One region of the Streptomyces sp. NPDC086147 genome, then DNA from elsewhere that is predicted to be linked to it. Evidence: riboswitches for the same ligand, from Rfam matches in the RefSeq annotation. Region 1 holds a riboswitch; each other region holds the start of a gene.

Region 1 (3,199 bases):
TCGGGCGACAGCAGCGCCGTCGTGCCGAAGAACTGGGCGAAGACCCCGCCCCGGTCGATGTCCCCGACCACCACCACGGGCAGCTTCGCGGCCCGCGCCACGCCCATGTTCACGATGTCGGTGCGCCGCAGGTTGATCTCGGCCGGGCTGCCCGCGCCCTCGCAGATCACCGCGTCGTACGTGCTCCGCAGCTCCTCCAGGCACGCCATGACCGGCTCGAACAGCTCCTTCTGCCGCCCCCCGTGCAGTGCCTTCCCGGGGGACGACCCCCCGGACCCCCCGAAGAACCCCCGGGCGCTCAGCTCGCCCACCGGCTTGCCCATCAGGACGACCTGGCTGGAGCGGTCGCTGCCCGGCTTGAGCAGCACCGGGTTCATCAGCGCGGTCGGCTCGACCCGGGCGGCCTGCGCCTGCATGGCCTGGGCCCGGCCTATCTCGGCGCCCTCGCGCGTGACGAAGGAGTTGAGGGACATGTTCTGCCCCTTGAACGGCGCCACCTTCAGACCTCTGCGGACCAGCCACCGGCAGATCCCGGCCGTCACGACGCTCTTGCCCGCGTCGGACGTGGTCCCGGCGACCAGCAGCCCCCCGCCCCTCCCGCCCCTCATGCGCTCCTCCGCTTCCCGCGCTTCACCGCGCCGGCGATCAGACGGCCGCCCGCGCAGGCGGCCAGGGTCAGCGCGGTCACCCGGCGCGAGAGCGCCACCGCCCGTTCGATGTCCGCCACCTCGACGGCCCGCCCCTCCCCGTTCAGGACCGGCCGGTGCTCGACGCGCCCGCCGTACGAGAGGGTGCCCCCGAGCCGTACGCCCAACGCGCCCGCGAAGGAGGCCTCGACCGGGCCCGCGTTGGGGCTCGGGTGCTTCGACGCGTCCGCCCGCCAGGCCCGCACGGCCCCGCGCGGGTTCCCGCCGGCGACGGTGGCGAGCGCGGCCGTCAGGCGCGCGCCCGGCCAGCCGGCCAGGTCGTCGAGGCGGGCCGAGGCCCAGCCGAAGCGGCGGTACCGGGGGGACCTGTGGCCGACCATCGCGTCCAGGGTGTTGACGGCCCGGAAGCCGACGAGCCCGGGCACGCCCGCGACCGCGCCCCAGAACAGGGCGCCGACCACGGCGTCCGAGGTGTTCTCGGCGACCGACTCGACGACCGCGCGGGCCATCGCGGGACCGTCCAGGGACTGCGGGTCGCGCCCGCACAGGTGGGGCAGCCGCTCGCGGGCCACCTCCAGGTCCCCGGCGGCCAGTGCCCCGCCGATCGCGCGGGCCTCCCGGCCCAGGGTCGTCCCGCCGACGACGGCCCACACGGAGGCGGCGGTCAGCGCGACGGCGGCGGCCGGCCGGTCCCGCACGGTCCGGGCGGCGAGGGCGCCGAGGGCGGCGGTGGAACCGGCGCAGACGGCGGTGTGCAGGGCGCCCCAGCCGCGGTGGTCGTGGTGGAGGCGCCGCTCGACGGCGGCGGCGGCCCGGCCGAACGCGGCGACGGGGTGGCCCCGGCGGGGGTCGCCGAGGAGCAGGTCGACGGCGAGGCCCGCGGCCGCTCCGTACGCGAAGACACCGGTGGCTCTGGGACGGCCGGGCATGGCGCTGTGTCCTCACTCAGGGTCCGCGCCCTGGATCGACGTGACCGGCGGCGAGAGTTCCTGACTCCCGGACCCTCGGATCCGGTCACAGTGGCGGGACCGCGCCGGATTCGCACCGGGCTTCCTCTGCTGCCGCCGTAATGGCCTCGGCAGTCCACCACGCCCCGAGAACAAGCGTCAACCCAGCCTTGACCTGCGGCGGCGCACTGTGCGGAGCACCACAGAAAAGAGCCGGGCGGTCCGCACCCGAAGGTGCGGACCGCCCGGCCGGTGGAGCGGGGACCGTCAGACGACGATCAGGTAGATGCCGTACGCCACGGCCGCCAGGCACAGCCCGAAGCAGGCGTAGGCGCCGGTGCGGGCCAGGGCGGCGGAGCCTCCCCGGGCCACGGCCTCCTCCTGCTTGGTGAGGCCGACGATGCCGAGGGTGAAGAGGCCCACCAGGGCGACGGTCGCCACGAGGCTGACGCCGAAGACGGAGCCGAGGGCTGCCCAGTCGATCTTCATGTGGTTCTTTCCTTAGACCTTCGCGGCCGGGGCCGGGGGAGCGGTCGGGTCGGTGGGGGCCGGGGCGAGGATGGTCGCCTTGAGGTTCTCGTCGGTGACGGCGGCCACGGAGCCGGCCGGCGGCGGCGGGGTGACGGCCGCGATGGCGGTGGTCACCACGCCCGCGGGCTCGGCGTCGGAGGCGTCGAGGTCGTCGGCCGTGACGTTGTGGTGGTCGACCGGCTTGCGGCGGGAGAGCGCCCAGATGACGGCCGAGCCGGTCACGAGCAGGACCGCGACGGCGGCGATGCCCCAGGGGCCCTGCTTGGTGAGGAACTCGGCGCCGGCGCCGACCAGGCCCGCGGCGGGCAGGGTCAGGCCCCAGGCGACGAACATCCGGGTCGCGGTCGACCAGCGGACGACACCGCCCTTGCGGCCGAGGCCGGCGCCCATCACGGCACCCGAGCAGGACTGGGTGGTGGAGAGGGAGAAGCCGAGGTGCGAGGAGGCCAGGATGACCGTCGCGGCGCTGGTCTGGGCGGCGAAGCCCTGCTGCGGCTGGAGGTCGGTGAGGCCCTTGCCCATGGTGCGGATGATGCGCCAGCCGCCGAGGTAGGTGCCGAGCGCGATGGCGACACCGGCGGAGACGACGACCCAGAGGGGCGGGTTCGAGCCGGGGGCGACGACGCCCTGGGTGACCAGGGCGAGGGTGATGATGCCCATCGTCTTCTGGGCGTCGTTGGTGCCGTGGGCGAGCGAGACGAGACCGGCGGAGGCGATCTGGCCGGCCCGGTAGCCCTTGGCCGTGGCCTTCGCCTCGGGGTTCGCCTTGATCCGGTACGTCAGCCTGGTCGCGAACATCGCGGCGAGACCCGCGACGAGCGGCGCGGCGACGGCCGGGATGAGGACCTTGGTGACGATGGTGGGGCCGTTCACGGCCGACCAGCCGGCCGACATGACCGCGGCGCCGATGAGGCCGCCGAAGAGCGCGTGGGAGGAGCTGGACGGGAGTCCGAGCAGCCACGTCAGCAGGTTCCACAGGATGGCGCCGACCAGCGCGGCGAAGATCACCTCTGTGCGGATGCCCTCTTCGTTGATGATCCCGCCGGAGATCGTCTTGGCGACCTCCACGGACAG
Region 2 (3,199 bases), on a different contig from region 1:
GGCGCGCGATGTCGCCGTACGAGTCGGCGCGGGCCATCGGCGGCACCAGGTGGTCGACCAGGGTGGCGTGCACGCGCCGCTTGGCCTGGGTGCCCTCGCCCGGGTCGTTGACCAGGAACGGGTAGACCAGCGGCAGGTCGCCGAGGGCCGCGTCCGGGCCGCAGGCGGCGGACAGGCCGGCGTTCTTGCCGGGCAGCCACTCCAGGTTGCCGTGCTTGCCCAGGTGGACCATGGCGTCGGCGCCGAAGCCGCCGTCCTCGGCGCGGGCCGCGATCCAGCGGTAGGCGGCCAGGTAGTGGTGGGACGGCGGGAGGTCGGGGTCGTGGTAGATCGCGATCGGGTTCTCGCCGAAGCCGCGCGGCGGCTGGATGAGGACGAGGAGGTTCCCGCGCCGCAGGGCGGCGAGCACGATGTCGCCCTCCGGGTTCCGCGACCGGTCGAGGAACATCTCGCCGGGCGCCGGGCCCCAGTGCTCCTCGACGTGGGTGCGCAGCTCCTCGGGGAGGGTCGCGTACCAGCGCTTGTAGTCGGCGGCCGGGATGCGGACCGGGTTCCTGGCCAACTGCTCCTCGGTCAGCCAGTCCTGGTCGTGGCCGCCGGCCTCGATGAGGGCGTAGATCAGCTCGTCGCCGTCGCCCGAGACCAGGCCGGGGAGGTCCTCGGCGGGCCCGAAGTCGTAGCCCTCCTCGATCAGCCGGCGAAGGAGGGAGACGGCGGAGGCGGGGGTGTCCAGGCCGACGGCGTTGCCGATGCGGGAGTGCTTGGTGGGGTACGCGGAGAGGACGAGCGCGAGCCTCTTCTCGGCGTTCGGGATGTGCCGGAGGCGGGCGTGCCGCACGGCGATCCCGGCGACGCGGGCCGCGCGCTCGGCGTCCGCCACGTACGCGGGCAGGCCGTCCTCGTCGATCTCCTTGAAGGAGAACGGGACGGTGATCAGGCGCCCGTCGAACTCGGGGACGGCGACCTGGCTGGCGGAGTCCAGCGGGGAGAGGCCCTCGTCGTTCTCCTCCCACGCGGACCGCGAGCCGGTCAGGCAGAGGGCCTGGAGGATCGGCACGTCGAGCGAGGCGAGCGCGCCCGCGTCCCAGGCCTCCTCGTCGCCGCCGGCCTGCGCCTCGGCGGGCTTGGTGCCGCCCGCCGCGAGGACGGTGGTGACGATCGCGTCGGCGGTGCGGAGGGTGTCGAGCAGCTCCGGCTCGGGGGCGCGCAGGGAGGCCACGTACAGCGGGAGGGCCCGCGCGCCGGCGTCCTCTATCGCGTCGCACAGGGCGCCGACGAAGGCGGTGTTGCCGCTCATGTGGTGGGCGCGGTAGTAGAGCACGGCGATCGTCGGGCCCTCGGTGGCCTTCGGGGTGCGCTCCAGCGGGCCCCAGGTGGGGGCGGCGGCCGGGGCCTCGAAGCCGTGGCCGGTGAGCAGGACGGTGTCGGAGAGGAAGCGGGCGAGCTGCTCCAGGTTGGCGGGGCCGCCGTGCGCCAGGTAGGCGTGCGCCTCGGTGGCGACGCCGACGGGCACGGTGGACGCCTCCATGAGCTGCGCGTCGGGCGCCTGCTCACCGCTGAGCACGACGACAGGCTTCCCGGCGGCGCGAATCGCGTCGAGCCCGTCCTGCCAGGAGCGGAGCCCGCCGAGGAGCCGGACGACGACGAGTTCGGCGCCGTCGAGCAGCCCGTCGAGGTCGGCGAGCGGGAGCCGGGACGGGTTGGCGAACCGGTACTCCACCGGTCCGCCGGCCGCGCGGGCGCTGAGCAGGTCGGTGTCGGAGTGCGACAGCAGCAGAAGCATGGCGAGCGCAGGCCTTCCTCGGGGTTGTCCGCGCCCCGGGTGGTCGTGTGGACGGCAGGAGTTCCTGACTCACCGGCCCGAGAACACCGGGCCGGCTCACAGTGGCGGGACCGCGCCGGAATCTCACCGGGCTTCCTCCCCGGGGTCCTGGGACCCCATGCCGCTTGCATCCTAGATCGTGAGCTCCGGACGCCGGAGGGAGCGGGAGGGTCAGGCGGATCACACCGGGTCCTGGGGCGGACAGCGGACCGGTGCCTCCGCGCCGGGGGCCGGGGTGGCCGGGAGCCGGGGCGCGCAGGAGCGCGGGCCGAAGACTGCCGGGCACCGGCAGTGCGCGGCGCCGGGCGGGCCGGTCATGCTGACGCCACCCGGCGCGAGCCGGTGCGAGGAAAGGGGGTGGACGGTGCTGTTCTCCGTACCGGTGCACACGTGGTGGCTGATCGCGACGGCGGCGACCCTGGTGCTCATGATCACGATGGAGAGGTTCTCCGCCACCGGGATCGACGAGGCGCCGGAGGAGTTGCGGGACAGGGCGGAGGGCATGCGGAAGACCGCCGTGCGGGTCGTCTTCGCGGGGTTCCCCGCCCTCTTCTCCGTGGTCGCCCTGCTGGAGCTGCTGAACCGGGAGCGGGAGGGGATCTACCTGTTCCTGTACAGCGTCATGGCCGTGTCCATGCCGGTCGCCCTGCTCCCGTTCCGGCGCCGGATGTACCGGCACCACTTCGCCCAACTGCTGAGCGGCGAGGAGATCACCATGGACCGCGTCGCGTCCGTCTGGCTCTGCACCACCCTCCTCGTCCCCGTCCTGGCGGCGAGCGCGTTGCTCGCGACCGCGGGCGGAACGTCCTAGGGCACGTCCGGCGGGACCGGAGCGCGCCCGCCGAAGCACCGGGGGCCGGGTCGGCCGCGCCCGCCCGAGCCCCCCGAGTCAGGCCCGTCACACCCCGCCGACCGCCGGTTTTCCCGTGGGTATGCTCGCCGCCATGCCGCCCGTCCCGACCCCGAAGCCCGCCCCCGGCGCACCCCGTGTGCGGGAGCGCGGCGACGCCTGCCCCGGGGCGCTGCGGCTGCACTCCGCCGACGACGGGCACCTGGCCCGACTGCGGCTGCCCGCAGGGAGGTTGACGGCGCATCAGGTCGAGGTCCTGGCGGACGCCGCCGAGTCCCTGGGGGACGGGCGGATCAGCGTCACCTCGCGCGGGAACGCCGAGCTGCGCGGCCTCGCGGACGGCTGCGGGGCGGAGCTCGCGGCGCTCCTGGCGGAGGCGGGCCTGCTGCCCTCGGCCACCCACGAGCGCGTCCGCAACATCGTGGTCTCCCCGGCCGCGGGCCTCGACGGACTCGGCGCCGCCGACGTGCAGTTGTGGGCCCGCGAGCTGGACGAACGGCTCTGCGCCGCGCCCTGGGCCGCCGCGC
Region 3 (3,199 bases), on a different contig from region 1:
GGCCTCGTACGCGGCCAGCATGATCCGCTCGGCGATCCGGGTGGAGAGCGCCCGCGCCTCGGGGGAGTCGAAGGGCAGCTTCAGCTGGAAGAAGACGTCCTGGAGGCCCATGGCGCCCAGGCCGACCGGACGCCAGCGGGAGTTGGAGCGGCCCGCCTGCTCGGTCGGGTAGAAGTTGATGTCGACGACCCGGTCGAGGAAGGTGACGGCCGTGCGGACGGTCGCGTCCAGGCGCTCCCAGTCGATGTCCGAACCGACCACGAACGCGCCGAGGTTGACCGAGCCCAGGTTGCAGACCGCGGTCTCGCCGTCGTCCGTGACCTCCAGGATCTCCGTGCAGAGGTTGGAGGAGTGGACGGTGTGGCCGGGCTCGGCGGTCTGGTTGGCCGTCCGGTTCGAGGCGTCCTTGAAGGTCATCCAGCCGTTGCCGGTCTGGGCCAGGGTCCGCATCATCCGGCCGTACAGGTCGCGGGCCGGCATCGTCTTGCGGGCCAGACCGTCGGCCTCGGCCTTGCGGTAGGCGGCGTCGAACTCCGCGCCCCACAGGTCCACGAGCTCGGGCACGTCCGAGGGGGAGAACAGCGACCACTCGGCGTCGGCGTTCACGCGGCGCATGAACTCGTCCGGGATCCAGTGCGCCAGGTTCAGGTTGTGCGTGCGGCGCTGGTCCTCGCCCGTGTTGTCGCGGAGCTCCAGGAACTCCTCGATGTCCGCGTGCCAGGTCTCCAGGTAGACGGCGGCGGCGCCCTTGCGGCGGCCGCCCTGGTTCACGGCGGCGACGGAGGCGTCGAGGGTCTTCAGGAACGGCACGATGCCGTTGGAGTGCCCGTTGGTGCCGCGGATCAGCGAACCGCGGGCGCGGATGCGGGAGTACGAGAGGCCGATGCCGCCCGCGTGCTTCGAGAGGCGCGCGACCTGGTGGTAGCGGTCGTAGATGGAGTCCAGCTCGTCCTGCGGGGAGTCCAGGAGGTAGCAGGAGGACATCTGCGGGTGGCGGGTGCCGGAGTTGAAGAGCGTGGGGGAGGACGGCAGGTAGTCCAGCCGGCTCATCAGGCCGTACAGCGCGGCCACTTCGTCGAGCGCGCGGACGCCCTCGTCCTCGGCCAGACCGCAGGCGACGCGCAGCATGAAGTGCTGCGGGGTCTCGATCACCTTGCGGGTGATCGGGTGGCGCAGCAGGTAGCGCGAGTAGAGGGTGCGCAGGCCGAAGTAGCCGAAGCGGTCGTCGCCGGCGCGGTCGATCGTGGCGTCGAGGCGGTCGGCGTGTAGCGCGACGAACTCGGCGGTGCGGTCGGCGATCAGGCCCTCGTGGTGCCCGACGGCGACCGAGGAGGAGAAGTTGACCGAGCCCTGGGAGGCCGCCTCGTCCGCGATGGTGATGGTGAGGAGCCGGGCGGCGAGCCGGGAGTACGCCGGGTCCTCGGCGATCAGGCCGGCGGCCGCCTCGGTGGCCAGCTCGCGCAGCTCCGCCTCGTCCGCGGCGGCGCTGCGGCCGCGGAGTGCGGCGGCGGCGACCTTGCCGGGGTCGGTGTCGGGGAGATCGGCGGTGAGGTCGGTCAGGGTCCGCAGCAGTACGGTCCCGGGGCCGTCGCTCTCGACCGCGGAAGCCTCGGCCGAAGCCGGATCGGCGGGCGCGATGGTCACGTGGGGGCTCTCCCTCGCTCGGCTCGGGGCCTCGGCGGGGGAAAGGGCGGACGGGCGGGCGTCCAGGCATGACGCGCCGCGTCCACCGGCCCACTCCGCGAGGCCCGGACGTCTGTGGCACCCGGAACGGAAGGACCGGGCGCGCTGTCGGCAGGTGTCCGGACTCACCCCGGACGAAACCGCACGAAGTACACCGTTGCGGGACAGTTCCGGATTCGCGCCGGATTCCCCTGCGTCGACAGCGAGGACGAGCATACATGTGGGGGGCGCCGCTCGTGGCACCCCCCACATGTTGTGTCGCCCCCTGGGCGTGACGTGGGCTCAGAACTCCAGGGAGTAGGTGCGCAGAGAGTGATCGGGGACCGGCTCCCAGTCCCGGTGCGGGGTGCGGACGAAGCCCATCCGCTCGTAGATCCGGTGCGCGGAGGCCATCTCGGCGCCCGTGGAGAGCACGATCCTGGCGCACCCCGGGAGGGCCCGCGCCCGGTCGACACAGGCCCGTACGAGCGCCTCCCCGACGCCCCGGCCGCGGGCTTCCCGGGCGACCGCGAGCATCCGGAACTCGGCCTCGCCGGCCACCGCGATGTCGGCCCACGGGGTGCCGCCCCGGGCGAAGGTCACCCCGCCGACGATCCGCCCCGCCGCGTCCCCGGTGTCCTCCGCGACGAGGACCTCGCTCTCGCGGGCCCGCCGCTCCGTGTCCCGCAGCACGGCCAGGTAGGAGTCCTCGGCCCCGTACTTCAGCAGTCCGTCGTCCAGATAGGTGCGCCCGGTCAGTTCGCCGAGCACCTCGTACTCCTCGGGCCGTACCGCCCTGATCGTGAAGTCCATGGGGGAAGTGTGCACGCCGGGGAAGCGGCGGGGCCCGGGGCCTCCTGGTGGAGGTCCCGGGCCCTTTCGGTGCTGCCGGTGTCAGTGGGTGGGCGCGGTGGCCTTCTCCATCTCGGTCTTCACGCCGGGGTCGCCGGCGTCGGCCGTGTAGTCCGACGGGGAGGTCTCGTCGACGCCCTCGGGGGCCTTGAGGGCCTTGAGGACGAGGGTGAGGACCACGGTGACCACGACGTTGAGGACGAAGGCGGTGAGGCCGATGTAGCCGATCTCGCCGATGCCGGGGATCTCGGCGGAGGAGCCGCCGAAGTGCGCCTGCTTCGGCGTCGACACGTTGTAGGCCGCGATCGTGCCGTACAGCATGCCGACGGCCCAGCCGGCGAGCAGTGCCCAGCGGTGGAACCAGCGGGTGAAGAGCCCCCCGACCAGGGCGGGGAAGGTCTGGAGGATCCAGATGCCGCCGAGGAGCTGGAAGTTGATGGCGACCGTCTTGTCCATGGTCAGAACGAACACGAGGGCGCCGACCTTGACCAGGAGCGAGACGATCTTGGAGACCTTGGTCTCCTGTGCCGGGGTGGCGTCCGGCTTGATGAAGTCCTTGTAGATGTTCCTGGTGAAGAGGTTGGCGGCGGCGATCGACATGATCGCGGCCGGGACGAGCGCGCCGATGCCGATCGCGGCGAACGCGACGCCCGCGAACCAGTCGGGGAACATCGTCTCGAAGAGC
Region 4 (3,199 bases), on a different contig from region 1:
ACGTCCCGCGCGACGCCGTTGGCCCTCGCGGCCCCGTGCTCCCGCCGCAGCAGGTGCAGACAGAGGTCGAAGCCCGCGGCGGCTCCCGCGCCGGTGACGACGCTCCCCTCGTCTACGTAGAGGGCGCCGGGCTCGACGGCGACCTCGGGGTAGCGGTGGGCGAGCAGCGCGGCGAACCGCCAGTGGGTGGTGGCCCGCCGGCCGTCGAGCAGTCCGGCGGCGGCGAGCGCGAAGGTCCCGACGCAGTGGGCCGCGACCAGCGCGCCGCGCCCGTGCGCGGCCTTCAGCGCGTCGAGCACCGGGGGAGCGGGCGGCGTGCGGAAACCGGCCCACGGCAGGGCGATCACCAGGTCGGCCGAGGCGAGCCGGTCCAGGCCGTGCGCGACGTCGAGCGGCACCCCGACGTCGGTGGGGACCGGTCCGGGCCGGTCGGCGCACAGGGCGAAGTCGAAGCCGGGCAGCCCCTCGCCGTGCGGGCCGAAGACCTCGGCGACGATGCCGACGGCGAGCATGCCGACACCGGGCGGGGCGTACGCGGCGACGGTCGTGAAGGGAGGCATGCGCGCAGTGTGGCACGAATCCTGCGATCAACGGCAGACGTGCCACTCGTGAACGGCCTTCCCCTCCACGAACATTGAGGGCATGACAGACGCACCGCTCGGCCGTAGCGCCGTATACACCGTCCTGACCACCGGATACGTCGGCTCCACCGGCCCCGGAGTCGCCGCCACCGTCTCCTACGTCTCCGACGCCGGCCGGCACGTGATCTTCGACCCGGGCATGGTGGCGAGCCCCGACCGGATCCTCGCCCCGCTCGCGGAGCTGGGGCTCGGCCCCGACGACATCACCGACGTGGTGCTCAGCCACCACCACCCGGACAACACCATGAACGTGGGCCTCTTCGGCCAGGCCCGGGTGCACGACCACAAGGTGGAGTACCGCGGCCACCAGTGGAAGAACCGGGACGCGGAGGGCTACGAACTCACCCCGTCGCTGCGGCTGATACGCACCCCGGGCCACAGCGCCGAGGACATCACCCTGCTCGCCGGCACGGAGTCGGGCGTGGTCGCCTTCGCCGGAGACCTGTGGTGGCACGCGGAGGGCCCGGCGGACGATCCGGTGGCCCCCGACCGCAAACTGCTGCGCACCTCCCGGCTCCGGGTGCTGGCCGCCGCGGACCTGATCGTGCCCGGCCACGGAGCCCCGTTCGAGGGCGACGAGAACACGCCGCGCTGAGGACCGTCCGTACGGGCGCGCGAGGACCCGGCCGAGGGAGAGCCCCGGGGCCGGACCGGTCCCGGGCCGCCAACTGCCCCTGGCCACAGCGGTGATGCGACCGTACTGTTCGTCTGCCCGGCTCGGCCAGGCGGACAACTGAATGGTCGCGCGACCTGGGAAGCCGGTAGGAGTCCGGCGCTGACCTGCAACCGTGTGGGGCGCTTCCGCGCCCCGAGTCGGACCACCCGGCGCGCGGCTTCACGTACTACCTCTACCTCGCCCTCACCGTCGTGGCGATCCGGGTGACCTTCCGGGCGATCTTCGCCACCGGCATCACGCCCCGCGACCACTTCCTCTTCTCCCTGCCGCACATCCCCACGCCCGACTGGTACGCGGGCATCCAGATCGGCGGCCCGGTCTCCCTGGAGGCGCTGCTCTCGGCCGCCACCGACGGACTGCGGCTGGCCTGCATGCTCTGCTGCATCGGCGCCGCCAACACCCTCGCCAACCCCAAACGGGCCCTGCGCGTGCTGCCGGGCGCCCTCTACGAACTCGGCGTGGCCGTCACCGTCTCCATCAGCGTCGCGCCCCAACTGGTCCAGAGCGTCCAGCGCGTGCACCGGGCGCGGCGGCTGCGCGCCGGACGCTCCAAGGGCCTGCGCGCCCTGCGCGGCATCGTCGTCCCCGTCCTGGAGGACGCCCTCGAACGCTCCCTGCGCCTCGCGGCCGCCATGGACTCCCGCGGCTACGGGCGCGCCGGAACGGCCACCCGCCGCTCCCGGCGCACGACCGGCGCCCTCATGCTGCTCGGCATGTGCGGCCTGTGCGCCGGGGCGTACGGACTCCTCGACGCCACCGCCCCCACCCTCCTCGGCTTCCCGGCGCTCGCGGCCGGCGGCCTGCTGTGCGTGGCCGGACTCCGCCTCGGCGGGCGCCGCGTCACCCGCACCACCTACCGGCCCGACCCCTGGAAGGCCGCCGAGTGGGCCGTCGCCGGCTGCGGGGTCCTCTCGGCCGTCCTCCTCTTCAGCAACGCCGGCTTCGACGCCGCCGAACTCAACCCCTCCATCTACCCGCTGAGCTGGCCCACCCTGCCCCTGGTGCCGGCCGCCGCGATCCTCCTGGCGGGAACCGCGGGATTCCTGTCCCCGCCCCCGAGCCAGCCCGTCCGCCCGGCCGTCCCGGCACAGCGCACCAAGGAAACCGAGTGATCACCTTCGACCAGGTCACGGTCCGGTACGAGGACATGGCCGAACCCGTCCTGCGGGACGTCGACCTGACCGTGGAGGAGGGCGAACTCTGCCTCGTCGTCGGCCACACCGGCGTCGGCAAGTCGACCCTCCTCGGCGCGGTCAACGGCCTCGTCCCGCACTTCACCGGCGGCACCCTGTACGGCCGGGTGACGGTCGACGGCCGGGACACCGCCGAGCACCCGCCCCGCGAACTCGCCGACGTCGTGGGCGTCGTCGGGCAGGACCCCCTCGACGGCTTCGTCACCGACACCGTCGAGGAGGAACTCGCCTACACCATGGAACAGCTGGCGGTCCCCCGGCGACCATGCGCAAGCGAGTGGAGGAGACCCTCGACCTGCTCGGCCTGGCCGACCTGCGCCACCGCGCCCTGCACGAGCTCTCCGGCGGGCAGCAGCAGCGCGTCGCCATCGGCTCCGTCCTCACCGCCCACCCCCGGATCCCCGTCCTCGACGAGCCGACCTCCGCGCTCGACCCGACCGCCGCCGAGGAGGTGCTCGCCGCCGTCACCCGGCTCGTCCACGACCTCGGCGTCACCGTGCTCCTCGCCGAACACCGCCTGGAGCGGGTGGTGCAGTACGCCGACCGGGTCCTCCACCTGCCCGGCGACGGACGGGTGGTCTCCGGGCCGCCCGCCGAGGTCTTCCGCACGACGTCCATCGCCCCACCCGTCGTCGAACTCGGCCGCGCCGCCGGCTGGTCCCCGCTCCCGCTCTCCATCCGCGACGCCC

What was found. A riboswitch is a leader RNA that binds a small molecule or an ion and turns the genes downstream of it on or off. The one in region 1 is predicted to bind cobalamin.
Region 2: linked by a shared signal. The riboswitch ahead of cobN (cobaltochelatase subunit CobN) and the one ahead of AB0398_RS20055 (cobalamin biosynthesis protein) in region 1 are both predicted to bind cobalamin.
Region 3: linked by a shared signal. The riboswitch ahead of AB0398_RS02695 (ribonucleoside-diphosphate reductase subunit alpha) and the one ahead of AB0398_RS20055 (cobalamin biosynthesis protein) in region 1 are both predicted to bind cobalamin.
Region 4: linked by a shared signal. The riboswitch ahead of AB0398_RS13090 (energy-coupling factor transporter transmembrane component T) and the one ahead of AB0398_RS20055 (cobalamin biosynthesis protein) in region 1 are both predicted to bind cobalamin.

The regions. Positions count from the first base shown of each region.
Region 1 covers NZ_JBFBJO010000008.1:266,979-270,177, forward strand. Annotated here, with positions in the region: gene AB0398_RS20050 (cobyric acid synthase) at 1-608, opposite strand, end outside; gene AB0398_RS20055 (cobalamin biosynthesis protein) at 605-1,576, opposite strand; cobalamin riboswitch at 1,608-1,750, opposite strand; gene AB0398_RS20060 (hypothetical protein) at 1,862-2,083, opposite strand; gene AB0398_RS20065 (inorganic phosphate transporter) at 2,096-3,199, opposite strand, start outside.
Region 2 covers NZ_JBFBJO010000003.1:365,016-368,214, reverse strand. Annotated here, with positions in the region: gene cobN (cobaltochelatase subunit CobN) at 1-1,783, opposite strand, end outside; cobalamin riboswitch at 1,823-1,949, opposite strand; gene AB0398_RS09740 (hypothetical protein) at 2,003-2,251, opposite strand; gene AB0398_RS09735 (hypothetical protein) at 2,250-2,633, shown strand; gene AB0398_RS09730 (cobalamin biosynthesis protein CobG) at 2,767-3,199, shown strand, end outside.
Region 3 covers NZ_JBFBJO010000001.1:558,877-562,075, forward strand. Annotated here, with positions in the region: gene AB0398_RS02695 (ribonucleoside-diphosphate reductase subunit alpha) at 1-1,644, opposite strand, end outside; cobalamin riboswitch at 1,776-1,916, opposite strand; gene AB0398_RS02700 (GNAT family N-acetyltransferase) at 1,966-2,475, opposite strand; gene mctP (monocarboxylate uptake permease MctP) at 2,557-3,199, opposite strand, start outside.
Region 4 covers NZ_JBFBJO010000004.1:539,802-543,000, forward strand. Annotated here, with positions in the region: gene AB0398_RS13080 (helix-turn-helix domain-containing protein) at 1-560, opposite strand, end outside; gene AB0398_RS13085 (MBL fold metallo-hydrolase) at 643-1,236, shown strand; cobalamin riboswitch at 1,347-1,483, shown strand; partial or broken gene AB0398_RS13090 (energy-coupling factor transporter transmembrane component T) at 1,467-2,429, shown strand; partial or broken gene AB0398_RS13095 (ATP-binding cassette domain-containing protein) at 2,426-3,199, shown strand, end outside.